DNA from 2 places in the Plantactinospora sp. A48 genome. Region 2 is predicted to be linked to the other one. Evidence: riboswitches for the same ligand, from Rfam matches in the RefSeq annotation. Region 2 holds a riboswitch; the other holds the start of a gene.
What was found. Region 2 has a riboswitch for thiamine pyrophosphate ahead of ACXN5W_RS12640 (ECF transporter S component). Riboswitches for the same ligand answer to the same signal wherever they lie in the genome.

Region 1 (14,789 bases), on a different contig from region 2:
GGTCTCGCGTACGGCCTCGGCGTCGTGCGACTCACCCGTTCGTTCGCGGACGCGACGCACCCAGAATGGCCGGCCCAGCTGGCCTGGATCGGCTGGTTCGCCGCCGTCGCCGCAGTGCTCGGCGCCCTGCTGGCCCGCCGGTTGACCTACCGCGCCGCACCGGCCGGCCCGATGGCCCAGGCGGGGCTCGCGGTCGCCGCCGGGCTCGGGGCCGCCATCGTGGTCCCACTCGCCATGGTGCCCGCCCGGCTCGCCCAGGTACCCGGGATCGAGCCGGCGACCGCGGCCGGAATCGCCGCCGGACTGGGCGCTGTCGCCGGGACGGTCGCCGCCGCGACCGCCCTACGCTGGTGGCCGGTCGCGCTGAATTTCGGCGTGGTCACCGCCGGCCTCTGGCTTCTCACGCTGATCTCCGTCTCGCCGTCCCTCGGCCCGGACGACCCGTTTCCAGCCGTACGCCTGGGCGCGCTGGACCCCCGGTGGCTCGACAGCGGGCTGGCGGACCGGCTGGCCACGGTGTTGCCGCCGGCGCTCGCCCTGCTGGCCGGTGCCGGCGTCGCCCTGCTCGCCCGCCGCCGGGGCCAACCGGCCCCCGTGGTGGCGACCGCCGGGCTCGCTGGCCCGGCCCTGCCGGCCATCGCGTACCTTGCGGCCGGATCCGGTACGAGCTATCAGGCGATGCCCTGGTGGGGCGCGCTGATCGCGGTGGCGGCCGGCGTGCTCGGCTCGGTGCCGACCGCCCTGCTGTCCTGGCCCCCGATCCGGCTCGGCCGGGGCACCGCACCGGCGGAGTCCCTCGAAGGACCCCCGGCCGAAGGCACCGGCCAGGCCGCGTCGACCGCGATCGAGCCCTCGGACATCCTGCGACCGATCCCGGGCGACCGTATCGCGCCGACCGACCGGCGGGGCTGGCACGTCCCCCGGCACGCCGGTCCGGCCGAGTCGCCCGCCCTGCCGGCAGATGAACCCCCCGCCGATGGCCCGACGGGACCCACCGTGGCCACCGCCACCACCGGAACGACGTCCGCGGACAGCCCGGCACCGGACTGGTCTCCGAACGACGGCCGCAGCTTCCTGAAGCCGCTGAGTCGGGCACCGCGAACCGAGGACTTCTGGCCGACCGGAGCACCGTTCGCGGCCGACCCGGACACCGACCCCACCGAGCCCCAGCCCGAGCCCGATACCGAACTCACCGAGCCCGACAACGACACCGACCGCACTGGCGCTGATAGCTCAGACGGCCACACCGGGCCCGGCCCGCACGGCTCAGGCCACCACGCCGAGTCCGACCCGAACGATTCGGGCCACCGTTGGGACGCCCTCTCCACCCGGCCGGCCGAGCCGATGCCTGACAGCGGGGACGGTTGGGACGCTTTCGCAACAGCCGGCGACCGGAACCAGATCAAGCGGATCGGCCGGACCGGTTGGCGCCGCCGGCTGGGTCTCGGGCGCGCCGCACCGACTGGGCAATCGGCCCCGGCCGAGGACTCGACCTCGGCCGGGAAGCCGGCCGGTGCCGAAGTAGCGGCCCGGGCCGAGGCCACAGACAAGCCCGAGGAACGGGTCTCTCCCGCGAAGGCAGCCCCGGCCGGAGGACCCGCGGAAGGACAAACCGCCGCCACGGTGGAACCGACGAAGCCGGCCGACCGTCCGAAACCCACCTCGATCGCACCGAGCCCAGTTACCACCCCGGCCACCCCGGCCACCCCGGCCACCCCGGCCACCCCGGCCACGACGATCGTCCCAACCGCTGAGGCCACCGACGCCCCCCAGCCGGCCACGGTGACCGGAACCGGCCCGGACCCTTCCAGCATCGTCGGGGAGCCGGCCGTCGAACCTGCTCCGGCCGAGCGGGCCCGGCGCGGGCTGTTCCGGCGCAACCGACCGGCCCGGACGGAACCGGCAACCCGGACCGGGCCAGCGGACCCGACCGACTCGACGGCCTCAACCGAATCAGCGGACCCGACCGACTCAATGGCCTCGACCGAATCAGCGGCCCCGAGGGAGCAGGTGGCTCAGCAGACGGCGCCGAAGACAGCGGCGGCCGAAACCGATCGGGCGGCCGAAATTCCGGCCGGACGGCCAACCGACCGCCCGAACGAACATCCGGCCGGTGGCCCGGTCGAAGGCCCCGCCGAAGGGCGCGCCGACACCCCGGCCGAAGGGCGCGCCGAAGCTCCGGCCGAAGGCTCCGTCGAGCACCCGGCCGGTGCCCCGGCGGAAGGCCCCGCCGAGCGCCCGGTCAAGGGGCGCGGACGAGGCCGCCGGAAGGCCAAGGCGGGGGACGATGAGTACGTGGACTGGGTGGCCGGCCTGTCCAGCCCTCCGTCCGAACCACCACCCCGGGACCCCGGCCCACGCCGATCGCTGCGGTCCCCCGGCCGACCCGACCCGGAATAGCGCACGCGGACGTACGGACCGGGCCTCCGGCGGCCACACCAGTCGGGCCACCGCCCAGACAGGCATGCCGCAAACGAGACCAGGCGGGCCGCCGGCCAGACCCAGACAGTCGGGCCGCCGGCCGCACCGAGCGATGGGGTCAGGCCAGCGGCAGGTACACCCGGCCGCCGCCGGCCAGGAACTCCGCCGACTTCTCCTGCATGCCACGATCGGCGTACGCCTTCAGCTCCTGACTGATCTTCATCGAGCAGAACTTCGGGCCGCACATCGAGCAGAAGTGTGCGGCCTTCGCGGGCGCGGCCGGCAGCGTCGCGTCGTGGTACGCCCGGGCGGTGTCGGGGTCCAGCGAGAGGTTGAACTGGTCCTCCCAGCGGAACTCGAACCGGGCCTTGGACAGCGCGTCGTCCCAGGCCTGGGCGCCCGGATGACCCTTGGCGAGGTCGGCGGCGTGCGCGGCGATCTTGTACGCGATCACCCCGGCCTTCACGTCGTCCCGGTCCGGCAGCCCCAGGTGCTCCTTCGGGGTGACGTAGCAGAGCATGGCGGTGCCGTACATGCCGATCATCGCGGCGCCGATGGCCGAGGTGATGTGGTCGTACGCCGGCGCGATGTCGGTGGTCAGCGGGCCGAGCGTGTAGAACGGCGCCTCGTGACACAGTTCCCGCTGGAGGTCCACGTTCTCCTTGATCTTGTGCATCGGCACGTGGCCGGGGCCCTCGATCATGACCTGGGCACCGTGCTCCCAGGCCACCGTGGTCAGCTCACCGAGGGTACGCAGCTCGGCGAACTGTGCCTCGTCGTTGGCATCGGCGATCGAGCCCGGCCGCAGCCCGTCGCCGAGCGAGAACGTGATGTCGTACCGGGCCAGCAGTTCGGACAGCTCGGCGAAGTTGGTGTAGAGGAAATTCTCCTCATGGTGGGCGAGACACCACGCCGCCATGATCGAACCGCCCCGGGAGACGATGCCGGTGACCCGGTTCACGGCCAGCGGGACGTACCGCAGCAGCACCCCCGCGTGCACCGTCATGTAGTCGACGCCCTGCTCGGCCTGCTCGATGACGGTCTCCCGGAACACCTCCCAGGACAGCTTCACCGGGTCACCGCCGACCTTCTCCAGCGCCTGATAGATCGGCACCGTGCCGATCGGCACCGGCGAGTTGCGGACGATCGCCTCACGCGTCTCGTGGATCCGGCTGCCGGTGGACAGATCCATCACGGTGTCCGCGCCCCACCGGGTGGCCCAGGTCAGCTTCTCCACCTCCTCGTCCACCGACGAGGTCACGGCCGAGGTGCCGATGTTGGCGTTCACCTTCACCAGGAACCGGCCACCGATCACCATCGGCTCGGATTCCGGGTGGTTGACGTTCGCCGGCAGCACGGCCCGCCCCGCGGCGATCTCGTCCCGTACGACATCGGCCGGAACGCCCTCCCGGACGGCGACGAACTCCATCTCCGGGGTGATGATCCCGGCCCGCGCGTAGACGAGTTGGGTGGGCCGCTGTCCCGCCAGCGGGCTGCCGGCCCCCCGTACCGGCGCCACGTCACCGCGCTCGGCGATCCAGGGCCCGCGCAGCGGCGGCAACCCGACGACCGGCTCCGAGCCGGGCCCCGAGGTGTCGTACAGCCGCACCGGCGGTTCGTTCCCACCGAGCACGACCTCCGCGAACGGCACCCGTACATCGGGCCGTGGCCCCTCCACATAGACCTTCCGGCGAGCTTCCATTTTGCTGCCTCCTGTCGTCATCGGGACCATCCGAAGTGATCGAGCGGGCCGTGGCCGCCGCCCAGTTCCCACGCCCCCGCGCCGGCGATGGCACGGGCGACGTACTCCTTCGCGAAGCTCACCGCCGCTGGCACGTCGTCCCCGGCCCCGAGCCGGACGGCGAGCGCGGCGGAGAACGAGCAGCCGGTGCCGTGCGTGTTCCGGCCCGGCAGCCGGGGCGCGGACAGCAACCGGCCGCGTCCGCCGTGCCAGAGCGCGTCAACGGCCTCGGTACCGTCCGGCAGGTCACCGCCGGTCACCACCACCGCCGCCGGTCCGCCGGCCGCCAGCTCCCGGGCCGCCGCCAGCATGTCGTCGGGGGTTCGCACCGGGCCACCGACCAGCGCCTCGGCCTCCGCCCGGTTCGGGGTCGCCACCACCGCGTACGGCAGCAGCCGGCGCACCGTTTCCACCGCGCCGAGCCGGGCGCCGGTGGTGGCCACCAGGACCGGGTCGACGACAAGGTTGGGCAGCCGACCCGCCTCGGCCCGGGTCGCCACCACCTCGGCGATCCGCGCGTCGCCCAGCATGCCGGTCTTCACCGCCCGGATCCGGAAATCGGCCAGCACGGCGTCCAGCTGGGCCGCCACCACCTCGGCCGGCACGGCGTGTACGGCGGTCACCTCCCGGGTGTTCTGCGCGGTCACCGCAGTGATCACCGAGGTGCCGTACCCGCCGAGCGCGGCGATGGTCTTGAGGTCAGCCTGGATGCCCGCACCGGCGCCGGAGTCGGAGCCGGCGATCGTGAGCAGGGCCTGGGGCGTCACGGCTGTAACCCATCGATGGTGGCCGATACCGCCGCCCCGTCGTGGCGATCCAGCGTCCGGGCACGGTCGGCCGCCGCCCCGTCGTGGCCATCCAGCGTCCGGGCGTGGGCGTTCGCAGTCCTGTCGGAGGCCTCCGGCGTCCGGGGGTGGGCGTTCGCTAGCCCGGCGTTGGCGTTCACTGGGCGGGGATGGGCGGTCGACGGGTGGGTGCTGGCGCTTCGCGTCACCGGGGCTGGTGGCTGGGCCAGGGCGTTCAGCAGGGCGGCGACCGTTTCCGCTGGGTCGTGGGCCCGCATGATGGCGCCGAGGACGGCCACTCCGGCCGCCCCCGCGTCGACGCACGCGGCTGCCTGGGCGGGGGTCTCGATGCCGCCGAGGGCGATGGCCGGGACGGGGCTGTGCCGGATCAGCTCGGCGAGTCCGTCGGGACACAGCGGCGGGCCGTACCCGGGCTTGGTGCGGGTGGGGAAGACCGGCGACAGCGTCACGTAGTCCTCGGTGCTGAGGCGGGTCAGCTCGGTCCGGTCGTGACAGGACCGGCCCACCAACCCCAGCCGGGGCGGCGGGTACGGGCCGGCGGCGGTCAGGTGTACGGCGTCCCCGCCCAGCGGGTCCGGCCCGGACACCAGCAGGGTGCCCCCGACTTCGGCGAGGATCCGGCGCAGCGCGTCGGCCAGCGTCGCCCGCTCGGCGCGCGGCAGGTCACGCTCGCGCAGCACGACGTACCGGGCCCCGCCGTCTACCGCCGCACGGATCACCTCGGGCAGCGGGCGGTAGGCCAGCCGACGGTCGGTGAGCACCAGCAGCCCGGAGGGCACGCCGACCACGGTCTCGGCCGGATCCGCCCACGACGAGATCAAGCCCGACCGCCCAGAGTCGACGGCTTCGACGGAAACACCAGCGGCGGTCTTCGCCGGGCCCGCCCACGGCGAGTTCAAGCCTGACCGCCCAGAGTGGGCGGGTCCGGCGAAGACCGGTGGCTCATCCGCGGGATCCCGGCCGGTCACAGGTCCGGCCGCCCCTCGTCCGGAGTGGAGGCGAGCGCGTGGTACCGCCGGGGAATCCGGCCGGCCCCGGCGGCCAACCACCCCGCCGTCACCGCGTGGCGCATCGCCACGGCCATCCGTTCCGGGTCGGCGGCCCGGGTGACCGCGCTGGCCAGCAGCACCCCGTCGCACCCCAGCTCCATCGCCAGGGCCGCGTCGGAGGCGGTGCCGATGCCCGCGTCGAGGATCACCGGCACCGACACGCTCTGCCGGATCAGCCGGATGTGGTGCGGGTTGGCGATGCCCAGGCCCGAGCCGATGGGAGCACCGGCCGGCATCACCGCCGCACAGCCGAGGTCGGCCAGCCGGCGGGCGAGTATCGGATCGTCGTTGCTGTACGGCAGGACCGTGAACCCGTCCGCGACCAGGCGCTCGGCGGCGGCGAGCAGTTCGGCGCCATCGGGCAGCAACGTCCGCTCGTCGCCGATCACCTCCAGTTTGACCCAGGTGGTGTCGAACGCCTCCCGGGCCAGTTGGGCGGTCCGGACCGCCTCGGCCGCGGTACGGCAGCCGGCGGTGTTGGGCAGCACCCGTACCCCGCACGAGGTGAGCAGGTCGAGCAGCCCCCCGCCGCCCACGGCGGCGGTGTCGACGCGACGGAGTGCGACCGTGACGAGTTCCGTACCGGACTCCCGGATCGCCCGGCCCAGCACCTCCAGGTTGCTCGCTCCCCCGGTGCCGAGAATGAGCCGGGAGGTGAACCGCTGCCCCGCGATGATCAGTTCAGTCATCCCGGTCACCCGCCCTGGGTCGCGGTCAGCACCTCGACCCGGTCGCCGGCACGCAGCACCGTGTCCGGCCACTGCGCCCGCGGCACCACGTCACCGTTCACCGCGGCGGCGACTCCCCGGGGCAGCGTGGTGACCGTGCCGACCAGCTCGGCCAGGGTGGTGGCCGGCCGCAGCGTCCGGGCCGTCCCGTTCACGGTCAGCTCCATCGGGTTGCTCCCTCCTCGACTGGTTGGGCCGGTCCACCGCGTACGCCCAGCGCGGGCTCGGCCGGGCGGCGGCCGGCTTCGGTGCCGAACCGGTCCGGCCGGAACGGCGCCAGCACAACCGACACGTCCTCGCCGGTGAGGGCGTCGGCGATCAGGTCGGCGGTCACCGGGGTGAGCACGATGCCGTGCCGGTAATGCCCCCCGGCCACGAACACCGGGCGACGACCGACGGCGCCCGTGCCGCCGAGGCGGTCCGGCAGCGGGCCGAGCACCGGCAGGTTGTCCGGCGTGCCGGGACGGACCGCGGCCCGCGCCTCGACCAGCTCGTACTCGCCCAGTTCCGGCACCAGTTCGGTGGCCGCCCGGAGCAGGTCCAGGACCGCCCCCGCCGTAACGGTCCGGTCGGTCCGCTCCTCCACGGTGGCACCCACCACCACCTCGCCGTCGATCCGCGGCACGAGGTAGACCGACCGGCCGTCGGCCTGGCCGCGCAGCACATGCCGCAGCACCCCCTGAGCCCCGGTGGGAGCGCGGAGGCGGAGGATCTGGCCCTTCACCGGGCGGATCGGCAGGCCGGTGAGCGCGGCCGTACCGGTCCCGGCGGCGACCACCACCGTGCCGGCCGGTATCTCGGCCAGCCGTTCCACCGGTCGCCGGACCAGTGTGACGCCGGCCGCCCGGGCGGCGTCGGCCAGCGCGGGTACCAGCCGGCGCGGGTCCACCTGATGGTCGTCCGGCGCGTACGCCCCGGCCCGTACCCGCGGGCTGAGCCCCGGCTCGCGGTCCCGGAGCTGGCCGGGCAGCAACTGCCGCAGCGGCAGCCCGCACTCCTGCTGGTACGTCCACAGTCGTCGGGCCTCGGCGGCGTCGTCGGCGGTGAGCGCCACGATCAGGGTGCCCTCGGTCCGGTAGCCGATGTCCCGGCCGCTGGCCGCCGTCAGCTCGGCGGCGAACGCCGGCCAGCGCCGCGCCGAGTCGACCAGCAGCGGGGTCAGGTCCCGCTCGCCGAAGGTGGTCTCGCTGACCGGTGACAGCATCCCGGCGGCGACCGCCGAGGCACCCGACCCGGGCTCCGGGTCGTACAGCGTCACCCGCAGTCCCCGAACGGCGCAGCGCCACGCGACGGCCAACCCGATGGGCCCCCCGCCAACCACCGCCACGTCTGAAAGGAAGGGCCCCCTGTTATCGCTTTTCGTATAGGAAGGGCCCCCTGTTAACACGGCAGTCCCCGCAGCAGGTCCCGGGTCGCCCGCGCCGGGTCGGCGGCACCGCTGAGCGCAGCGATCACCGCGACCCCGTACGCCCCGGCCGCCACCAGCTCCGGCACCCGTTCCGGGGTCACTCCGCCGATGGCGATCACCGGTACGTCCACGGACCCCGCGACGGCCCGCAGACCCACCGGCCCGAGCGGTTCCGGCAGGCCGTCCTTGCTGGACGTCGGATAGCACGGTCCGACCCCGAGATAGGAGGCTCCCTCGGCCACCGCCGCCCGCGCGGCCACCGGCTCCCGGGCGGTGCCGCCGAGTACGGCGGCCGGCCCGAGCACCCGCCGGGCCGCCGCCACCGGCAGGTCGAGGGCGCCCACATGTCCACCGGCGGCACCGGCCGCGAGCGCGACGTGCAGCCGGTCGTTCACCAGGCAGGTGGCGCCGACCTCGGCGCAGGCCGCGACCAGCGCGGTGGTCAACTCGTACGCCGTCCGGTCCGGCATGTCGTCCTCGACCCGGACCTGGACCGCCAGTCGGGGACCGGCCACGGCGAGCGCCGCGCGGGCGACGCCGAGTGGGTCGCGTCCGGGACGGGTGTCGGTGACGAGATGCAGTCGTGCCAGGGCTGGCATGCACCACTCCTCCCTGCGCCGGCATTACCCGGATCAGGTTCGACGGTCGGGGGCCGCAGCCCCCCTCTCAGCCCGGTGCGCCGGGCTCCCGTGGGGTTCTTCCTGGCCGACGGTACGGTACGGCGGCGACCGCTGCCAAGCCCTCGTCCGATGGGTGGACGTCGAAGTGCCCGGCAACCGGGCCGCCGGGACCGCGCCGTCCACCACCGGTCAGCAGCCGACCGCCGTCGAGAACACCGCCGCCGCCAAAGGCACCGGCCGTCAGAGGTGCGCCGTCTGTCAGAGGTGCACCGTCTGTCAGAGAAGGTCGCGCAGGGCCGTCAGGTCGTCGTCGTTCGGCTCCCAGCTGCCGGCCTCGGCGTTCGCCCGCACCTGATCCGGTGTGGTCGCCCCGGCGATCACGGAGGTCACGGCCGGTTGCGCGGCCAACCCGCCGATCGCTACCTGGAGCATCGACAGATCGCGCTCGGCCGCGTACTTCTCGATTGCCTCGATGGTGTCCCACGGCGCGGCGGCGAACCGCTGGGCGTACCGGCCGCCGCCGGCCAGCCGGCTGCCTTCCGGCGGCGCCTCGTCCCGCTTGTACTTGCCGGTCAGCAGCCCGTTGGCCAGCGGGAAGAACGGCAGCAGACCGAGCCCGAACCGCTCGCAGGCCGGCGCGATCTCCGCCTCCACCCCGCGCTCCAGCAGGTTGTAGTGGTTCTGCGCGCTGATGAACGGGGTGTAGCCGCCGGACCGCGCCGTCCAGTCGGCGTCCGCGATCTGCCAACCGGCGAAGTTGGAGTTGCCGAGGTAGCGGACCTTCCCGGCCCGCACCAGGTCGTCGAGGGCGGCCAGGGTCTCCTCGATCGGCGTACCAGGGTCGGGCTCGTGCAGTTGGTAGAGGTCGATGTAGTCGGTTCCGAGCCGGCGCAGCGACGCCTCGACGGCCCGCACGACGTACCGGCGGGCGCCCCGGGCACCGTGGTCGGGCCCGTTCATCCCGGACATGTCCATGCCGAACTTCGTGGCCACCACCACGTCGTCCCGGCGACCCTTCAGCGCCGCGCCGAGCTGTTCCTCGGAGCCACCGTGCGGCTCGCCGTAGATGTCGGCGGTGTCGAAGAAGTTGATCCCGGCGTCCAGGGCCGCGTCCACCACGGCCCGGGTGCCGTCCGCGTCGAGCTTCCGGCCGAAGTTGTTGCAGCCGATGCCGACCACGGACACCACGAGGCCCGAGTCGCCCAACCGGCGATAGGTCATCTCAGTCACGCGATCAACCCTATGCCGCCGACCCGTGCGGCACCGATGTCACCCGGGAACGACCGTGACCGGCCACCGGGCCCGGTCGGTGGGGCAGGAACGGCTCATCCCACGTCCCAGACGGGCTCGGTGGTCTCCTTCACCTCGCCGTCGCCGGCGAACAGCAGGAACCGGTCGAACGACCGGGTGAACCAACGGTCGTGGGTGACCGCGATCACCGTACCCTCGAAGGCCCGCAGACCGGCCTCCAGCGCCTCGGCCGAGGCCAGGTCCAGGTTGTCGGTGGGCTCGTCGAGCAGCAGCAGGGTCGCCCCGGACAGCTCCAGCAGCAGCACCAGGAACCGCGCCTGCTGCCCGCCGGAGAGCGAGCCGAACCGCTGGTCGCCCTGGCCGGCCAGCTCGTACCGGGACAGCGCCGCCATGGCCGCGTGCCGATCCATCCCGGCCCGATGGTCATCCCCCCGCCACAGCACCTCCACCAGGGTCTTCGCCATCAGCTCGGGCCGGTCGTGGGTCTGCGAGAAGTGCCCGGACCGGACGCGGGCGCCCAGTCGGGCCACCCCGTCGTGCGCCACCGGCGCCAGCGCCGGACCCACGTCGACCGGCGCGTTCGCCGGATCCGGGTCGGTGCCGCCCCGGGCCAGCAGCCGCAGGAAGTGCGACTTTCCCGTCCCGTTCGCGCCGAGCACCGCCAGCCGGTCGCCGTACCAGAGTTCCAGGTCGAACGGGTACGTCAGGCCGTCCAGCTCAAGCTGCTCGCAGATCACCGCGCGCTTGCCGGTCCGCCCACCGGCCAGCCGCATCCGGATGTCCTGGTCCTTCGGCGGTACGGGCGGCGGCCCGGCCTCCTCGAACCTGCGCAACCGGGTCTGCGCCGACTGGTAGCGCGAGGCCATGTCCGAGTTGTACGCGGCCTTCTGCTTGTACATCAGCATCAGCTCACGCAGCTTCTGGTGCTCCTCGTCCCAGCGCTTACGCTGCTCGTCCAGCCTGGCGTGCCGGGCCACCCGGGCTTCGTGCCAGCTCGCGAAGCTGCCGGGATGGATCCACGCGGACCCGCCCTCCACGGCCACCACCCGATCGCTGGTCTGGGCCAGCAGCTCCCGGTCGTGCGAGACGTACAGCACCGACTTGGCCGACTCGCGCAGCCGCCGCTCCAGCCAGCGTTTCCCCGGTACGTCGAGGAAGTTGTCCGGCTCGTCCAGCAGCAGCACCTCGTCGGCACCACGCAGCAGCAGTTCGAGGGCGAAGCGCTTCTGCTGACCGCCGGACAGGGTCCGCACCGGACGGTCCCGGCAGGCGTCCCAGGGCAGGCCCAGGACGATCGTGGCGACCGTGTCGAACAGCACCTCGGCGTCGTACCCGCCGGCCTCGCCCCAGACGCCCAGCGCGTCCGCGTACCCGAGCTGGGCCTTGCCGGCCGCGGTGCTGTACTTACCGCGCAGCTCGGCCGCGTGCAGGGTCCGTTCGGCTTCGGCCAGTCGCTCGCCGGCGGTCCGCAGCGTCGGCTCGGCGAGCGACAGCGCCAGGTCCCGCAGCGTGGTGTCGTCGCCGATCATGCCGATGAACTGCCGCATCACGCCGAGTCCACCGGACCGGGCGACGGTGCCGGTCCGCACCGGCAGATCGCCGGCGACCATGCGGAGCAGCGTGGTCTTGCCCGCACCGTTCGGACCGACCAGGGCGACCTTGGCGCCCTCGCCCACCCGGAACGACACGTCGGCGAACAGCTCCCGACCGTCCGGCAGCACATGCCCGACCCCGGCGATGTCGATGTAGCCCACGCCGGAATGGTGCCTGAGGAAACCAGGCAACGCCCACCCAATTACCGGTCGGTCACGAGCGGCCGGATGGTCGCCGAGCAGGGGCCTCGCCGGTCAGCGACGCAGCCGGCCTGCCGGGCCCCGCCGGTCAGCGACGTCCCCGTCTGCCAGGCCCCGCCGGTCAGCGGCTCACCCGCAGCACCCGGAAGCCCTTCTGGCTGGCCCGCCGCTCGACCGTCCAGTTCCGCTCGACGAGCCAGCGGTGCAACGAGTCGCCGCCCAGGTTGCGGCCGACCACCAGCCAGGCCACCCCGTCCGGGGCGAGCCGGGACAGCCAGCGCAGCAGCAGCCCGTGCAGCTCGGCCTTGCCGACGTGGATGGGCGGGTTCGACCAGATCTCCGCGAACTCGACTCCGGCCGGCACGTCGTCCGGGCCGGCCACCCGGACCCGGTCGGCCAGGCCCAGCCGTCCGGCGTTGGCGGCGGTCAACTCACGCGCCCGCTCGTTGACGTCCACCGCCCACACCGTGGCGGCGGTCGCCCTGCTGGCCAGCACGCAACTGATCGGGCCGTACCCGCAGCCGAGATCGAGGAACGGACCGGCCGCGCCGGGCCCCGGCAGGTCGGCCTTGCGCAGCAGTACGGCGGTGCCGAGGTCGAGCCGGTCCGCCGAGAAGACTCCGGCGGCGGCGGTCAGGGTGTAATCCCGGTCCGCCACCCGGAACTCGACATCCCGCTCCCGGGGCGCCGAGCCGGGCTGCGCGGTGAAGTAATGGTCGCCGGTCACGTCGGGCATTCTGTCAGCATCCGTACTCAGGCTTCGGCCGGTAGCCGGAGCCGGCGGGTGGCGTCGGCCCGCCGGGCGTACTCGGTGGGATCGTCGGGGTAACCGACGGCGACCAGGGTGAGTCCGTGCGCCGGGACCACCGTCACCTCGGAGGCCCGTTCCCGCCGCCGCAGCAGGCTGGCCGGCCACTCGGGCGGACGCCGCCCGTCGCCGACCACCAGCATCGCGCCGACCAGGCTGCGCACCATCGACTGGCAGAACGCGTCGGCCTGCACGGTACCGATCACCAGCCCGTCCGGATCGCGCCGCCAGTCCAGCCGGGTCAGCTCCCGCACGGTGGTGGCGTGCTCCTTGCGCCGGCAGTACGCGGCGTAGTCGTGCTCGCCGACCAGGCCCAGGGCGGCGGCGTTGAGCGCGGCCAGGTCCAGCGGGCGGGGCCAGGCGAGCACCTCGTGCCGGCGCAGCGGTTCGGCCCCGAACTCCGCGTCGGTGACCCGGTATTCGTACCGACGGAAGGTGGCCGAGAAACGCGCGTCGAACTCCGCCGGCACCTCGGTCACCGCCCGCACCCGGACGTCGGCCGCGAGTACGGCGTTGAGCCGGCGTACCAGGGTGGTGGCCACCGGTCGCCAGGCGGCATCGGTGAGGTCGACGTGGCAGACCTGCCCGCTGGCGTGTACCCCGGCGTCGGTCCGGCCGGCCACGGTCAGCCCGGTCGCTGCGCCGACTCCGAGCAACTGGTCCAGCGCCGCCGCGAGCAAACCGGCGACGGTACGGCGACCCGGTTGAGCCGCCCATCCGGAGAAGTCAGCCCCGTCGTACGCCACATCCAGCCGTACCCGAATCCCCTCGCCCACCACACTCTCTCCCCTCTCCCCTCTCCCCTCTCCCCACACCCCTCCCCCGCGCACCCCTCCCCCCGGTTGATCATGAAGTTAGCTGACGAAATCGAGCCGATTTCGTCAGCTAACTTCATGATCAACGCGCCGGTCGGGGGGACCGCGCCGGTCCGGGGGGGCGCGTCGGTCCGGGGAGGGCCGCGCCGGTCCGGGGAGGGCCGCGCCGGTCCGGGGAGGGCCGCGCCGGTCCGGGGGGCCGGGTGGGAGGGGGCTGGTGGGGGGAACGGGGCGGGCCCGGCACCTGTGGAGGGTGCCGGGCCCGGCTCGTCACGTGCTGCCGAACCGACGCCGGCGCATGCGGGATGGTTCAGGACTTGCTGGTGTCGGCCTCGTCGGTGTCCTCACGGGCAGCCGCGGTGTCACCGGAAACCGACTCCGGAGCCTCCGAGTCCTGGTCCGCGACCGACGACGGCACCTGCTCCTCGGGAGCGAGCGCCTCGACCTTGTCCTGCTGGGCGGCCTTTCGGGCGGTGGCCTTCTTGGTCGCCTTCGCGGGCGCCGCGGCGACCAGTTCCTCGACCAGCTCGATGATCGCCATCGGAGCGGCGTCACCCTTGCGCGGACCGGTCTTCACGATCCGGGTGTAGCCGCCGGGCCGGTTGGCGTACCGCGGCGCGATCTGGTCGAACAGCGCGTAGACCACGTCCTTGTCCCGCACGACGGCCAGCACCCGACGACGGGAGGCCAGGTCGCCGCGCTTCGCCTTGGTGATCAGCTGCTCGGCGAGGGGACGCAGCCGCTTGGCCTTCGTCTCGGTGGTCTGGATCTTGCCGTGCTGGAACAGCGCGGTGGCCAGGTTCGCCAGCATCAGCCGCTCGTGCGCGGGGCTGCCGCCGAGGCGGGGGCCCTTGGTGGGCGTGGGCATTGTTGGTGCTCCTCAGTGGTGGCGGCAGCCGGACTAGAGCTGCTCGGTCTCGCGGTAGTCGTCGGTGTCGTAGTCGGCCTCGCCGAAGGAGTCCACGACCTGCGCCGGGTCGAAGTTCGGGGCCGAGTCCTTCAGCCCCAGACCCATCCCGGCGAGCTTCATCTTGACCTCGTCGATCGACTTCTGACCGAAGTTCCGGATGTCGAGGAGGTCCGCCTCGGTCCGCCCGATGAGCTCACCAACGGTGTTGATGCCCTCGCGCTTGAGGCAGTTGTAGGAGCGGACGGTCAGGTCCAGCTCCTCGATCGGCAGCGCCAGGTCCGCGGCCAGCTGGGCGTCCTGCGGCGAGGGGCCGATGTCGATACCCTCGGCGGTCTCGTCCAGCTCGCGGGCCAGGCCGAACAGCTCGACCAGGGTCGAGCCGGCGGAGGCCAGCGCGGTACGCGGGCCGATCGACGCCTTGGTCTCGACGTCGATGACC
Region 2 (14,789 bases):
TACGCCGATTCCGCAGCGCTGGACCCGCACGCCGATTCCGCAGCGCTGGACCCGCATGCCGGCCATGGACCGCTGGGCCTGCGTGTCGACCCCGTGGCGCTGGCAGCGGACGCCCTGACCGGGCCCATCGCGGTACCGCTGCCCGATTCCACGGCGGCGGACGAGGCCGGCCTGGACCGGTCGGCCGGTACGCCGCGGAACGGACCGACGGAACGCGGCGGCAAGGGCCGCGGCGTCGGGCCCGGCCGTGCCGCGGGGCCCGGCCGCCGGTACGCCTTCCGGCGCAGCTGACCAGCAAGGAAGGGCCCCTTCCTATCGCTTTTTGTATAGGAAGGGGCCCTTCCTGACCTCGTGCCCGGTCTGATTCTCATGATCAAATTGGCGGTCGGCCCGCCGGCCCGGGACCGGTCCGTACGATCGCTGGAGGGGGAACATCGCGGACGGGGGAGGCTATGGACGAGCTTCGGTACAAGATGATCATGGGGCTGAACGCGGCTGATCTGGGTAGCCCGCTCTGCGAGCAGGTGGCCGAGATCTGTGCGGAGATCGCCGAACAACACTGCGCGCAGCTCAACCACATCGCCACCGCGCCGGCCGGGGAGATCGCCGAACTGGCCGGCGGCGAACCCGCGCTGGCCTGGAGCCCGGCGGCCGGTCAACCCGGGACCGCATGGTGACCGCTCCGCTCGGCGTACCAGGGGACCGGGTCGCGCCGCTCGGTGCGCCGGGGGAGTGGGCCGCGTCGCTCGGCGTACCGGGGCAGTGGGCCGTGGCCGCCGTGCTCCGGGATCGCACGGCAGGTGCGGCCGGGGGTGCGCCGTGACCGGCGCGATGGCGCTGTCGCCGTCGGTGGCGATACAGCGGGCCGACGACCGGTTCGCCACCCGACTGTCCTGGTTGGATTCCCGGCACTCGTTCTCGTTCTCCCGACACTACGACCCGGGCAACACCCACCATGGTCTGCTGCTGGTGAACAACGACGACGTGGTGCGACCGGGTACCGGCTTCGAGACCCATCCGCACGAGGACATGGAGATCGTCACCTGGGTGCTGCGCGGCTCGCTCGTACACCAGGATTCCACCGGGCACACCGGGGTCATCTACCCCGGCCTGGCCCAGCGGATGAGCGCCGGTACCGGGATCATGCACTCGGAGAAGAACGACGCCTGGCGGGTTTCGGACACGACCCCGCACTCCGAGCCGGTCCGCTTCGTGCAGATGTGGGTGTTGCCCGACGAGCCGGGGATCGATCCCGGGTACGAGCAGTTGGAGATCGGGGACGAGTTGCTGCGGGGTGGCCTCGTACCGGTCGCGTCCGGGATGGACGAGCACGACGGCGCCGCCGCGATCCGGATCCAGAACCGGTACGCGGCGCTGCACGCCGCCCGCCTCCAGCGAGGAGACACGGTCACCCTGCCGGACGCGCCGTTCCTGCACCTGTACGTACCGGTCGGAGCGGTCACGCTGGAGGGCGCGGGCGGGTTGACCGCCGGAGACGGGGCCCGGATCACCGCGTCCGGTGGCCAGCGGGTGACGGCCACCGAACCCGCCGAGATCCTGGTCTGGGAGATGCACGCGACCATCGGCGAGGCGTGACCGGGCCACGCCTCGCGGCGCCGGCAGGGCCGCACCGCGCGGCTGAACGGCCGGGGGTCGCGGGCCGGGTCAGGCGGTGGCGGGCCGCTCAGTCCTGCGCCAGTCGTGCCTCCACCCGGGCCACCTTGCCGGTCAGCGCGTCCGTGACGCTGTCGCGTACGTCGGCCTTGAGCACCAGGCTCACCCGGGGCGCCTGCGCGGCCACCACGTCGACGGCGCGTTTCACCACCGCCATCACCTCGTCCCACTCGCCCTCGACGAGCGTGAACATGGCGTCGGTCGAGTTCGGCAGGCCGGATTCGCGGACCACCCGGACCGCCTCGGCCACCAGGTCACCCACCGACTCGCCGGTACCGAGCGGAGTCACCGAGAACGCGATAAGCATGCCGTCGATCCTGCCAGTCGATCGACCGCGCCGCGATGACCCCGCCCGGACACTGGTTCAGCCCAGTACGTCGGCGAGCCGGTGTACCTGGTCAGGGTCGACGGCCCAGCAGTAGAGCATCAGTTCGTCCGCGCCGGTCCCGGCGATTGCCGAGACCGCCTCCCGGACACCGTCGGCGGTGCTCAGCATGCTCCGTGCCGCGTGCTCCGCGTACTCATTCGGTTGGTAGTAGGCGAGCAGGGCCCGGCGGGCGGCGTCGACCACGTCGTCGGGGCCGATGGCGACGTTGACCTGCGCGACCAGCCGTGGCCGGCCGGGCCGGCCGGCGACCGTCCAGGACCGTTCCACGGACCGGAACAGCCGGTCCAGCCCGGCGGGTGGGAGCGCCGCGCCGAGGAAGCCGTCGCCCCAGCGGGCGATCCGGGCGAGCGCTGCCGGTGCGAAGCCCCCGATCAGCACCTCGGGGCCGCCCGGCCGGGCCGGCCGGGGTCCGACGGGGGCGCCCGCCGCCGGGTGGGGCTCACCGGCCCAGAGCGTGCGCAGGGTGGCGAGCTGGTCATCCAGTCGACGTCCGCGGCGCCGGACGTCCAGCCCGGCCGCGGCGTAGTCATCGGTACGACCGCCGAGGCCGATGCCGAGGGTGAAGCGACCGGCGGAGAGCAGGTCCAGCGTGGCGGCCTGCTTAGCCAGCAGTGCGGTGCGGTGCAGGGGCGCCAGCAGCACCTCGGTCTGCAACCGGATCCGCTGGGTGGCTCCGGCGGTGACCGCGAGCGTGACCATCGGTTCGGGGTTGTGGTAGACCAGCCGGTCGAGCAGGCCGAGGGTGCGGAACGGGCCGGCGTCGGCACGCCGGGCCCAGGTGAGCAGGGACGTTGGGTCGTCGATGGGCAGACCGAGACCGAAATGCACGGTTTGTTCCTTCCGAAGGGTGTACGACATCGCTGCCGCCCCTTCGGACCGACCCTGGCCGGTTGTGCCCCCCGCGCTGCGGCGTGATTCCGGGGGAGCACCCGTGGAAGTTCCGTCACCCTAGCCCACCGGCCACCACCCCGGCACCCGAGATTCGGCCCGGTGCGCCGCGCCTTGCGACGGGCGGTAACAGGGGGCCCTTCCTATACAAGAAGCGATAACAAGGTGCCCTTCCTTACAGCAGGGGGCGGAAGGTTCCGGCCAGCACGCTCACCGTGAGCGCGGCACCGGCCAGGGCCGCCGCGCCGGCCACCAGCAGGACGTCGGCGGGTCCGAACCGCTGCAGCCGGGCCACCGTGCGGGGGGTGGCACTGTCGAAGCCCCGGGCGTCCATCGCGGTCGCCAGCCGGGTGCCCCGGCGGATTGCGCCGACCAGCAGCACGAACGCGGTGGAGGCGAAGAGTCGTACCCGGGCCACCGGGTTCCGGCCGGCGTCCAGCCCTCGGGCCCGTCGGGCCATGCTGATGGTCTGCCACTCGGCGCCGAGCAGCGGCACCAGCCGGAACGCCGCGAGCGTGCCGATGGCGAACCGGGCCGGCGCCCGGGTGTTCTGGATCAGCGCGTCGGCCAGGTCGGTCGGATCGGTACTGGCGAAGACCAGCACGCCGGGCAGCGCCACCGCGACCAGCCGCAGCCCGAGACCGAACGCGGTCAGCAGCACCCCGGTGGTCACCGTCACGGGTCCGAGCCGGGCCAGCACCGCACCGGACCGATCGACGGAGAACAGCACGAGTGTCAGGGTCAACCCGGCGAGGCTGGTCAGCACCGGCCAGCCACGCCGGGCCAGCTCCGCGTACCGCAGTCCGAACGCCGGCACCACCGCCAGTTCCATCGCGATGGCAAGGGCCGGGGTCAGCGGGTCCAGGCTGGCCACCAGCACCGCCGAGAAGAGCAGCGCGGCGGCCAGCTTGGCCACCGGGTTACGCCGGGCCAGCGGCGCCGGCACCGGGCCGGGTCGGGCCAGTGGCGCCGGCACCGGGCCGGGCCGGGTCGGCGGTGCCATCGGGGAGCCGGCGTCGGTCATCGTCGTACCTCCGGCTCCGTCCGACCTGCCTCGACCAGCGTCGCGGGCGCGGTCGGCCGGTCGGGACCGGTAGGGCCGAGCGGTACGCACCGGTCGGCCAGCGCCGCGACGAAGTCGGCGTCGTGGGTGACGGTCACGATGCCGTGACCGGCGTCCCGTAGTTCGGCCAGCAGGTCGACCAGTTCCAGCCAGGTGCGGCGGTCCTGGCCGAAGGTCGGTTCGTCGCAGACCAGCAGGCGGGGCGCGGTGGCCAGGGCGGTCGCGACGCTCAGCCGCCGCGCCTCGCCGCCGGACAGGGTGTACGGGTTGGCGCCGGCCAACCGGTCCAGCCGCAGCCGGTCGAGCAACTCGGCCACGGTGGTCCGGACCTGCACCTCGGTACGTCCGATCCGGCGCGGACCGACGGCGAGTTCGGCGGCGACCGTGCCGGTGACGAACTGGTGCTCGGGGTTCTGGAAGACCGATCCGATCCGGCCGACCAGCGTCGGCGCCCGCCAGCGGTGCGGCTCCGCGTCGTCCCGGTCGACGCGGCGTGCCCGCCAACGGCCCCCGGGCAGGCCGACGGCGTCGCCCGATCCGGCCTGGCCCGGCCGCGAACGGCCCCCGGTGACACGGTCCCGGTCGGTCAGGGCCGGGCTCGCCACCACCCGGCCGGTGCCCGGGCGCAACAGGCCACCGAGCAGCAGGGCGAGGGTGGACTTGCCGACCCCGTTCGGACCCAGCAGCGCCAGCGCCTCACCGGCCCGGACGGTCGTATCGACCGGAGGCAGCCGGCCCGGCAACCCGACCCGCTCCGCGCGCAGCAGCTCCGGCCCGGCGGTGCCCCGGGACCGCCGGTCCGGTACCTGGTAGCCGGGCACCCACACCCCGGCGGTGGTCAGCCCCGGGCCGTGTTCCGCGAAGATCGCCCCGGGTGGGCCGTCCGCCCGGACGCCGCCGCCGGCCGCCAGCACCACCACCCGGTCGACCAGCGGCAGCGCCTCGGCGACCCGGTGTTCCACCAGGATCATCGCGGTGTCCGGGGTGTGTGCCGCCGCGATGGCGCCCCGGACCAGTTCGGCGCCGGCCGGATCGAGGTTGGCGGTCGGCTCGTCCAGCAGCAGCAGACCCGGGCGCGGGGCGAGCGCGCCGGCCAGGGCCAACCGTTGCTGTTCGCCGCCGGACAGGGCGTTGGTGGGACGGTCCCGGTCGTACGGGAAACCGACCCGGCGCAGCACCTCGACGACCCGGGGCCAGATCTCCGGGGCCGGCACCCCCCGGTTCTCCAGCCCGAACGCGACGTCGTCGCCGGCCCGGCCGAGCACGATCTGGGCCTGCGGATCCTGGAAGACGATGCCCACCCGCTCGCGGGCGTCCGCCGGGGCGAGGCCGTCGATCCGGACGGTGCCCTCCTGCTCGCCGGAATCGGCCGCGAGCAGCCCGGCGATCGCGGCCAGCAGCGTGCTCTTGCCCGCTCCGGACTCACCGAGCAGCAGCACCCGTTCGCCGGCCTCGACCCGCAGGTCGACGCCGCGTACCGCCCAGGCCCGGCGGCCGGCGTGCCGCCAACCGAATCCGCGCAGTTCGACCGCGCTCACCCGTCAGACCGTGGCCCGTTCCCGGCCGGCGGGGAACCGGTCCAGCACGCCGGTGTTGGCCAGCGCCCGGGTCAGGGCCGCCCCGCCGAAGCCGGCGATCACGACCGAGCTGACCACCGTGAGGGCGAGGTACGGGATGCGGAAGCTGCCCCACGCGGTGTCCGGGTACCAGACGAAGACGTCGTAGAGCGCCGCCGCGAAGCCGGCCAGGGCGCCCGAGAGCAGCGCCACCGGCAGCCGGTAGACCCGGTAGCCGAAGATCGCGAAGGCCAGCTCACCGGCCGCCGCCTCCAGCGGCCCCTGCACCACCAGGGTCCAGCCCCAACTGGAGCCCAGGGCCACCGAGACCAGGGCGGCCACGGTGAGGGTGAAGAATGCCGCGCCCGGCTTGCGGATCACCAGCGCGCCGAGCACCGCCGGGACCAGCCAGACGCCGTAGAGCAGGGCCCGGCCGGGCAGCGGAATGGCGTCGGCCGGACCGTTCCAGAGCAGTCCCCAGGCCCAGAAGACGACGCCGAAGGCGATGCCGAGGACCGCGGCGACCACGATGTCGACGGTGCGCCACCGGTTGTTGTTCATGATTGTTGACTCCCAGTTCGTAGGAACCAGGCAAGACGCACGCCGCGTACCGGCTGGCCCGGTCCGCGGCGCGGCTGGAGGTCGACCGAACTCCCTGCGCTGGCATTACCCAGATCAGGTTCGAGGGTCTGCGGGCCGTGGCCCGCACTCTCAGCGCTGTGCGCTCCCCTGTCGGATGTGAAGTTGTCTCATCGACGCTAGCACCCCCTGACCTGCGCGGAAAGGAAGGGCCCCCGCTTATCGCTTTTCGTATAGGAAGGGTCCCCTCCTAACGTTTGACGGGCGTTGGCGGGCCGGAACGGCGGTGCGGTCCGGCCGATCGATAGGTACGCTCCGGCGATGCGCCCCGATCCGGACATCCGTCTCGACGTCCGTGGTCTGACCTTCGACGTGTACGCGGGCGGACCGGCCGACGGCGAGCCGGTACTGCTGCTGCACGGCTTCCCGCAGCACAGCGGCGAGTGGGCCGCCGTGACGCCGGGGCTGTGGGCGGCGGGGCTGCGCACGTACGCGCTGGACCAGCGGGGCTATTCGCCCGGCGCGCGCCCGGCGGCGGTGGCCGACTACCGGATCTCCGAGTGCGTGGCCGACGCCGTCGCCGTACTCGACGCGCTCGACGTGCCGGCGGCACACCTGGTGGCGCACGACTGGGGCGCCATTGTCGGCTGGCACCTCGCCGCCGGGCATCCGGACCGGGTCCGTACCCTCACCGCGGTCTCGGTGCCACATCCGGCGGCGTTCACGCACGCGCTGGCCACCGATCGCCGGCAGAAGGCGCGGTCGGCGTACATGTCGCTGTTCCGCCAGCCCGGCCGGGCCGAGACCGTGCTGCTCGCCCTGAACGCGGCGGTGCTGCGCCGGATGCTCGCGGGCGTCGGGCGGGACCGGGTCGAGACGTACGCCCGGCCGATGCGCGACCGGGCGGCGTTGACCGCGGCGCTGAACTGGTACCGGGCGATGTCCGGGTCCGAACTGGCCGCCGGCCCGGTCGCCGTGCCCACGACGTACGTGTGGAGCGACCGCGACGTGGCGGTGGGCCGGACCGCCGCGATGGCCTGCGCCGGGCACGTCACCGGCGACTACCGGCTGGTGGAGCTGACCGGGGTGTCGCACTGGATCCCCGACGAGGCGCCCGAGCCGCTGGTCGAGGCCATCCTGTCCCGGACCGGCGCGCGGTGAGCACCGGGTCGCCGGAGCCGGCCGGGGTGCCCGGACCGGTCGCGGTCGGCGGTGGCGAGGCGACCGGCGCGTACGGGCCGGCCGCCGCCGTCCAGCCGGTGCCGCACACCCGTGCCACGCTCGCGGCGCAGCTGCTCGCCCTCGGCGTACGGCCGGGCTCGGTGCTGCTGGTGCACGCCTCGACGCGGGCCCTCGGGTTCGTCTGCGGCGGTCCCCAGGCGCTGGCGCTGGCGCTGCGTGACGTGCTCGGTCCGGACGGCACCCTCGTGGTGCCGACGCACACGCCGGAGAACTCCGACCCCGCCGGCTGGCAGAACCCGCCGGTGCCCGAGAACTGGTGGCGGATCATCCGCGAGGAGATGCCCGGCTTCGATCCGGCGGTGACCCCGAGCCGGTACATGGGCGTGCTGGCGGAGTTGGTCCGCACCACGCCCGGTGCCCAGCGCAGCGATCACCCGCACGTCTCGTTCGCCGCCCTCGGGCCGGCCGCCGCCGAGATCGTCGGCGGGCACGAACTGGCCGACATGCTCGGCGAGGGCTCCCCACTGGCCCGTCTCTACGAGCGGTCGGCGCAGGTACTGCTGCTGGGCGTCGGCCATGACTCGAACACCTCGCTGCACCTGGCCGAGTACCGGCGTCCGGATCCACCACGGGAGCGGCTGGGCGCCGCCGTACGTACCGCCGACGGGGGCCGGCGGTGGGCCTGGTGGGAGGACGTGGCGTTGGATTCCGGGGTGTTCGACCGGTTGGGTGCCGACCTGGAGGCCGCCATCCCGGTCCGGGTCGGGCCGGTGGGTTCCGGCACGGCCCGACTGTTGGACCAGCGGTCCGCCGTCGACTTCGCGGTGCGCTGGCTGACCGGGAACACCGTCCCAACGCCCGCCGGCGGCCCAATGCCCGCCGGCGGCCCAATGCCCGCCGGCGGCCCAATGCCCGCCGCCGGCTCCCCGGCCGCGACCGGCGACGTCCCAGCCACGGGTACGGCCACCGCGGGCGACCCTGGGCCGGCCGGGCCGGAGTCCGCGGCGGCGGGGAGGACGGAATGACGCTGGACGCCGACGGCTACCTCGATGCGGTCACCGGGACGATCGTCCGGGTTTCCCAAGCGCAGCGGGCCGGTGTGCTGCGTGGCGCCGGGTTGCTGCACACCGCCCTGCGGGCCGGTGGCGTGGTGCAGGCGTTCGGCACCGGGCACTCCGAGGCGCTGGCCATGGAGATCGCCGGTCGGGCCGGTGGGTTGGTGCCGACCAACCGGATCGCCCTGCGCGACCTGGTGCTGTACGGCGGGGAGCCGGCCAGCGTGCTCGGCCCGACGCTGGAACGGGATCCGGCGGTGGCACACCGGCTGCTCGGGTTGGTTCCGCTCGATCCCCGGGACATCTTCGTGGTCGCCTCCAACTCCGGGGTCAACGGCGCCGTGGTCGAGCTTGCCAGGCTGGTCACTGAGCGTGGCCATCCGCTGATCGCGATCACCTCGGCGGAACACTCGGCCCGGATGGCGTCCCGACACCCGTCCGGCCGCAAGCTCGCGGATTTCGCCGACGTGGTGCTGGACAACGGCGCTCCGTACGGTGACGCGGCGCTGCCGCTGCCCGGCGGCGGCACGGTCGGCGCGGTCTCCTCGATCACCGCGGCGCTGCTGGCCCAGCAGCTGGTCGTGGAGGTGGTGGGCCGGATGGTGGCGGCCGGTGAGACGCCGCCGGTCTATCTCTCGGCCAACATGGCCGGCGGCGACGAGCACAACCGGGTGCTGGAGGAGCGGTACGCCGGGCGGATCCGCCGCGGTTCCTGACCGCCGGCCCGCCCGCTGTCGGGGTTTGTCCCGGTCGTCCGCTGGGAAAGATCATCCAGCACGCGGGCGGTCGACCGCGGGAGAAGCGGGCCGGAGGTGACGGTGAGCAAGGAGAGCGAGCGGGAGCGCTGGCAGCGCAACTTCGCCGACCTGTTGCAGGAGCTGCGGGTCGCCCAGACGGGCGTGCAGATCCTCTTCGCGTTCCTGCTGACGTTGCCGTTCAGCGCTCAGTTCAACAAGACCACGGACCTCCAGCGGGACATCTACATTGTCGCCCTGCTGGCCGCCTCCGGCGCCGCCGCGCTGATCATCGCGCCGGTGGCCTTCCATCGGGCGCTGTTCCGGCAGGGCCGCAAGCCCGAGCTGGTGGTGTACGCGCACCGGATGGCCACCTGGGGTCTGGTCTTCATGCTCGTGGCGATGGTCAGCTCGGTCTTCCTGATCACCGACTTCCTGCTGGACAGCACCATCGCGGTGCTCCTGTCCGGCATCACGGGCCTGTGGTTCGTCGTGTTCTGGATCGCGATGCCACTCTTCCGGCACCACTGGGCGGACGAGGACGCCGACGAGGAGTTCGCGGACGAGGAACACGAGGGCGCGGTTCGGGGAAAGACGTCGGCCGCCGACGACTGATCCGGCGGGTCGGTGGGCCCGTCGGCCGGCACTGACCAGCGGTGTCGAGGGACCTACCAGTGGGTAGAACTGAGTAGTAACGTCGGTTGTCGGGACCGTCGTACCAGCTCGGTAGGGGAGGCCGCCATGACCACGACCCAGGACCGCGGCGCGGCGAGCGACGCGGACGACGCGGCCGCGACCGGACCGCTGCCCGCCGAGGCGGGCCAGGTCTCCGAAAAGGAGGCCCGACAGGTCGCCGAGGCGGCCCGGGAGTCCGAGTGGGGCAAGCCCAGCTTCGGCAAGGAACTCTTCCTCGGCCGCTTCCGGCTCGACCTCATCGACCCGTGGCCCGCCGGTGACCCCGAGCGATCGGCCGCCGCGGCCGGGTTCCTGGACCGGCTGCGCGGATACCTGCGGTCCGAGGTGGACGGCCGGCAGATCGAGCGGGACGCCCGGATCCCCGACGAGGTCTTCCGGGGGCTGGCCCGGCTCGGCGCCTTCGGCATGAAGATCGACCCGTCGTACGGCGGGCTGGGGCTGTCCAACCTCGACTACTGCCGGGCGCTCATGCTGGTCGGTTCGGCCAGCCCGGCGATCTCGGCGCTGCTGTCGGCACACCAGTCGATCGGGGTGCCGCAGCCGCTCAAGCTGTTCGGCACCGACGAGCAGAAGCGCCGCTACCTGCCCCGGCTCGCCGGCGGGGAGGTGTCCGCGTTCCTGCTCACCGAGCCGGATGTCGGCTCCGACCCGGCTCGGCTGGCCACCACCGCCGAACCGACCGAGGACGGCCGTGGCTACCGGCTCAACGGCGTCAAGCTCTGGGCCACCAACGGGACCGTGGCCACCCTGCTGGTGGTGATGGCCCGGGTACCGGCCGGCGAGGGCCGGCGGGGTGGGATCACCGCGTTCGTCGTCGAGGGTGACGCGCCGGGCATCACGGTGGAACGCCGAAACGAGTTCCTCGGCCTGCGCGGCCTGGAGAACAGCCTCACCCGGTTCCATGACGTGTTCGTGCCGGCCGAGAACGTCATCGGTGGTGAGGGCAAGGGTCTGAAGATCGCCCTGACCACGTTGAACACCGGCCGGTTGTCGCTGCCGGCCATGTGCGTGGGCGCCGGCAAGTGGTCGCTGAACATCGCCCGGCAGTGGGCCAACGACCGGGTGCAGTGGGGCCGGCCGGTGGGTGAGCACGAGGCGGTGGCCACCAAGCTGGCGTTCATGGCCGCCACCACGTACGGCATGGAGGCCATGCTGCACCTGTCCTGCCGGCTCGCCGACGACGATCGCAACGACATCCGGATCGAGGCCGCCCTGGTCAAGTTGTACGCCAGCGAGATGGCCTGGAAGATCGCCGACGAGCTGGTGCAGATCCGGGGCGGCCGGGGCTACGAGACGGCCGAGTCGCTGGCGGCCCGGGGCGAGCGGCCGGTGGAGGTCGAGCAGATCCTGCGGGACCTGCGGATCAACCGCATCTTCGAGGGCTCGACCGAGATCATGCACCTGCTGATCGCCCGGGAGGCGGTCGACGCGCACCTGTCGGTGGCCGGCGACATCATCGACCCGGACGCCGGGCTGGCCCGCAAGGCGCGGGCCGGCGCGCGGGCCGGCGCCTTCTACGCCAGCTGGCTGCCGACGCTCGCGGTCGGTCGCGGCCAGCGCCCCACGGCGTACGCCGAGTTCGGCCCGCTGGCCGGGCACCTGCGCTACGTCGAGCGCTGCTCCCGAAAGCTGGCCCGGTCGACCTTCTACGCGATGTCCCGCTGGCAGGGCAGGATGGAGCGCAAGCAGGCGTTCCTCGGCCGCATCGTGGACATCGGCGCTGAGCTGTTCGCGATCTCGGCGGCCTGTGTACGGGCCCGGGCCGAGCGGGACGAGCGGCCCGAGGGCGTGGAGTTGGCGGACCTGTTCAGCCGCCAGGCGCGGCTGCGGATCGACGCCCTCTTCGCGGCGCTGTGGGAGAACACCGACACCGTCGACAACGCCGCCGCCCGACGGATCCTGGCCGGCCGGTACGCCTTCCTCGAGGACGGTGTGCTCACCCCGGACGACGACCGGCCCTGGGTGGCGCGTTGGGAGCCCGGCGAGTCCACCGTCGAGGACGTCCGCCGCCGCATCCAGTGAAAGGAAGGGCACCTTGTTATCGCTTTTTGTATAGCAAGGGCCCCCTGTTAACGCTGCCGGAGCCGGTGGAGCCGGTGGGCCGGATGACCCCGGTTGGTTACCGGCGGCTCACCGCCCAGGCGAGCAGGGCCGCGATGAGGACACCATTGAGCAGGAGCAGGCCCAGGTAGCCGGCCTGCGGGATCCGCCGCCCACGGCGGACGAACCAGAGCAACCCGGCGGCATACCCCAGCATGAGCAGACCGATGATCCCAAGTACGTACGGCACGAGCTGAAACCTTAGCGGTCGGTGCCCGAGGTTATCGAAGGTCGCGGCAAGTCGGCCCGGCGGAGACGGCGGCGGCGGGTCAGCGGGACGGCCGGAGTCCCAGCCCGCGTAACTCCAGCGCGGCCAGCGCGTCGAGGGTCGCATCGTCGCCGCGCCGCCACGCCTGCGCCACGTCGGGGTCGATGCTGGTCAGCCGGCGTAGCGGCTGGGTGGCCAGGGCGCGCAGCGCGAGCAGGTCGCGGCCGGCCGGCGCGGACCGGAGCCGGGCGGCGGCGCCGGCCCGGCGGATCCAGCGCACCCGCAGCGGCAGCCAGCCGAACAGCACCAGCCCGAGCGGGAAGACCAGCACGGCGATGGTCAGCGCCAGGGCCAGCTTGCCGACCAGTTGCTGCTGGTCGCGGCCGGCGTCGGCGACCGAGCGGGCCGCTTCGGCGGCCTTCTGGAACGGTGTGGTCAGCTCGTCGCCGACCAGCGGGACCCGGCCGACCTTGCCGCCCGCGTCGGCGAGGTTGCCGGCCAGTCCGGTCCCGGCCCCCTCCAGCTTCTGTCCGGGTACGGCGAGCTTCTCGACGAGATCGTGCACCCACAGCGCGAAGCGGACCGAGGCGTAGATCCAGACGACGACCAGCAGATCGGTGAGGAGTTGGCGGAGCGCGGTGGGGAAACGGTCGGCATAAATCTTCACGTCGGACAGCGTGCCACGCGCCGCCACCCCCGGCATTCCGCCGACGCTGGCCCCGGCCTTCGCCGCCGCCCCCGGCACTCCGCTGACGTTGGCCGCGGTGGCTCCGCTCAGCGGACGCACGCGGCGCAGTTGCCGAAGATCTCCAGGGTGTGGCTGACGTCCGAGAAACCGTGTTGGGCGGCCACCCGGTCGGCCCAGCTCTCCACGGCGGGCCCCTCGACCTCGACGGTACGACCACAGCCCCGGCACACCAGATGGTGGTGGTGCCCCTCGCTGCACCGGCGGTAGAGGTGCTCCCCGCCGGGCGGCCGCATCACGTCCACCTCGCCGGCGTCGGCGAGGGTCTGCAGGGCGCGGTAGACCGTGGTCAGCCCGATCCGCTCGCCACGGTCGCGGAGCATGGCGTGCAGATCCTGGGCGCTGTGGAAGCCGGTGACCTCGCCGAGCAGCCGGCTGACCGCGCTGCGCTGGCGGGTGTTGCGGACCGGCCCGCTCTCCGCGGTGGTCACGGCGTCTCCCCGGTGGTCACGGCGTCTTCCCGGCGGTCACGGTGCCTCCCCGGCGTGGCTGACGGCATCGGCGACGATGTGCGCGATGTGCTCGTCGACCAGGGCGTAGGCGATCTCCCGGCCGCGCCGCGAGCCGCGTACCACCCCGGCGCCGCGCAACACCCGCAGATGCTGCGAGACCAGCGGCTGGGGGGCGCCGAGCTTGTCCACCAGCTCGTGTACGCACCGCTCCCCGCCGGCCAGTTCGGTCACGATCGCCACCCGGATCGGGGCGGCCAGCGCGCGCAGGAGTTCACCGGCACCCTCGTACGCCTCATAGCCCGCCCTGCCGGTCACACCGTAACGATAACCAGTGTCGAGCATTGTCACCCGCGCAGGACAACCTCGGGCGGCTCGACCGGGACGGTCGAGGCGTCGGCCCGGTGCCGACGACGTAGGCGCTGCCGGGCCGTTCCGGCGACACCGAGGACCACGAAGGCGCCGATGGCGAGGACCACAATGGTGGCCCCGGGGGCGGTGTCGGCGTTTCCGGCGATCCACACCCCGGCACCGGCGGAGAGCACGCCGATGGCCATGGCCGCCATCATGGTGGTCAGGAAGCCCCTGGTCAGTTGCTGGGCGGCGGCGACCGGCACCACCATCAGCGCGCTGATCAGCAGCACCCCGACCGCCCGCATGGCGATGGTCACGGTGACCGCGGTGGTCACCGCGAGCAGCAGGTTGAGCGCCCGCACGGGCAACCCGGAGACCCGGGCGTACTCCTCGTCGTGGCAGATCGCGAACAGCGCCGGCCGCAGCGCCAGCATGGTGGCCAGGACCAGCACCCCGAGTACGGCGATGGTGGTCACGTCGGCCCGGGAGGTGGTGGTCAGGGACCCGAACAGGTACGCGCCGAGGTTGGTGCCGCGTCCCGACAGGCCGACCAGCACCACGCCGCCGGCGATCCCGCCGTAGAACAGCACCGCCAGGGCCATGTCGCCGGAGGTCCGGCCGCGTTCCCGGACCAGTTCGACGGCGATCGCTCCGAGTACCGCGACGACCACCGCCACCAGCACGGGCGACCGGTTGAGCAGCAGCCCGGCGCCGACCCCGGTGAGGGCCACGTGCCCGATGCCGTCCCCGATCAGGGCCAGTCGGCGCTGCACCAGGTAGATCCCCAGCGCGGGCGCGGCCAACCCGATCACCAGCGCGCCGACCAGGGCGCGCACCATGAACTCGTACTGAAAAAGGATCATGCCGACCACACCCCGGTCGTCCTGATCTGGCACTGGAAAAGGATCATGCCGACCACACCCCCACGGGTTCGTCCGGACCGTGCGGATGGACGTGGTCGTGGTCGTCGGCGGCATGGTGACCGGCCGGTTCCGGCACCGGTCCGTCGTGCGCGATCCGACCACCGTGTACGACCAGCGCGCGATCGATCAGCGGGTGCAGCGGCCCGAGTTCGTGGGCCACCAGCAGCACCGTTCCGCCGCGCCCGACGAAGCCGC

Region 1: another riboswitch for thiamine pyrophosphate. It lies ahead of ACXN5W_RS03450 (thiamine phosphate synthase); the one in region 2 lies ahead of ACXN5W_RS12640 (ECF transporter S component).

The regions. Positions count from the first base shown of each region.
Region 1 covers NZ_JBTIXF010000003.1:149,473-164,261, reverse strand. Annotated here, with positions in the region: gene ACXN5W_RS03485 (DNA polymerase III subunit gamma/tau domain-containing protein) at 1-2,400, shown strand, start outside; gene thiC (phosphomethylpyrimidine synthase ThiC) at 2,540-4,123, opposite strand; gene thiD (bifunctional hydroxymethylpyrimidine kinase/phosphomethylpyrimidine kinase) at 4,141-4,929, opposite strand; partial or broken gene ACXN5W_RS03470 (thiamine phosphate synthase) at 5,178-5,747, opposite strand; gene ACXN5W_RS03465 (thiazole synthase) at 5,933-6,706, opposite strand; gene thiS (sulfur carrier protein ThiS) at 6,712-6,912, opposite strand; gene thiO (glycine oxidase ThiO) at 6,903-8,132, opposite strand; gene ACXN5W_RS03450 (thiamine phosphate synthase) at 8,126-8,752, opposite strand; TPP riboswitch at 8,746-8,854, opposite strand; gene ACXN5W_RS03445 (aldo/keto reductase) at 9,050-9,994, opposite strand; gene ACXN5W_RS03440 (ABC-F family ATP-binding cassette domain-containing protein) at 10,099-11,778, opposite strand; gene ACXN5W_RS03435 (class I SAM-dependent methyltransferase) at 11,939-12,544, opposite strand; gene truA (tRNA pseudouridine(38-40) synthase TruA) at 12,571-13,401, opposite strand; gene rplQ (50S ribosomal protein L17) at 13,751-14,308, opposite strand; gene ACXN5W_RS03420 (DNA-directed RNA polymerase subunit alpha) at 14,342-14,789, opposite strand, start outside.
Region 2 covers NZ_JBTIXF010000018.1:62,613-77,401, reverse strand. Annotated here, with positions in the region: gene ACXN5W_RS12680 (hypothetical protein) at 1-291, shown strand, start outside; gene ACXN5W_RS12675 (thioredoxin reductase) at 453-677, shown strand; gene ACXN5W_RS12670 (hypothetical protein) at 674-823, shown strand; gene ACXN5W_RS12665 (pirin family protein) at 820-1,596, shown strand; gene ACXN5W_RS12660 (MTH1187 family thiamine-binding protein) at 1,685-1,981, opposite strand; gene ACXN5W_RS12655 (LLM class flavin-dependent oxidoreductase) at 2,039-2,890, opposite strand; gene ACXN5W_RS12650 (energy-coupling factor transporter transmembrane component T family protein) at 3,126-3,974, opposite strand; gene ACXN5W_RS12645 (ABC transporter ATP-binding protein) at 3,971-5,551, opposite strand; gene ACXN5W_RS12640 (ECF transporter S component) at 5,555-6,130, opposite strand; TPP riboswitch at 6,204-6,310, opposite strand; gene ACXN5W_RS12635 (alpha/beta fold hydrolase) at 6,488-7,309, shown strand; gene ACXN5W_RS12630 (AAC(3) family N-acetyltransferase) at 7,306-8,355, shown strand; gene ACXN5W_RS12625 (sugar isomerase domain-containing protein) at 8,352-9,101, shown strand; gene ACXN5W_RS12620 (DUF6328 family protein) at 9,204-9,734, shown strand; gene ACXN5W_RS12615 (acyl-CoA dehydrogenase family protein) at 9,861-11,837, shown strand; gene ACXN5W_RS12610 (hypothetical protein) at 11,935-12,105, opposite strand; gene ACXN5W_RS12605 (hypothetical protein) at 12,185-12,910, opposite strand; gene ACXN5W_RS12600 (Fur family transcriptional regulator) at 12,898-13,299, opposite strand; gene ACXN5W_RS12595 (ArsR/SmtB family transcription factor) at 13,336-13,635, opposite strand; gene ACXN5W_RS12590 (metal ABC transporter permease) at 13,665-14,534, opposite strand; gene ACXN5W_RS12585 (metal ABC transporter ATP-binding protein) at 14,578-14,789, opposite strand, start outside.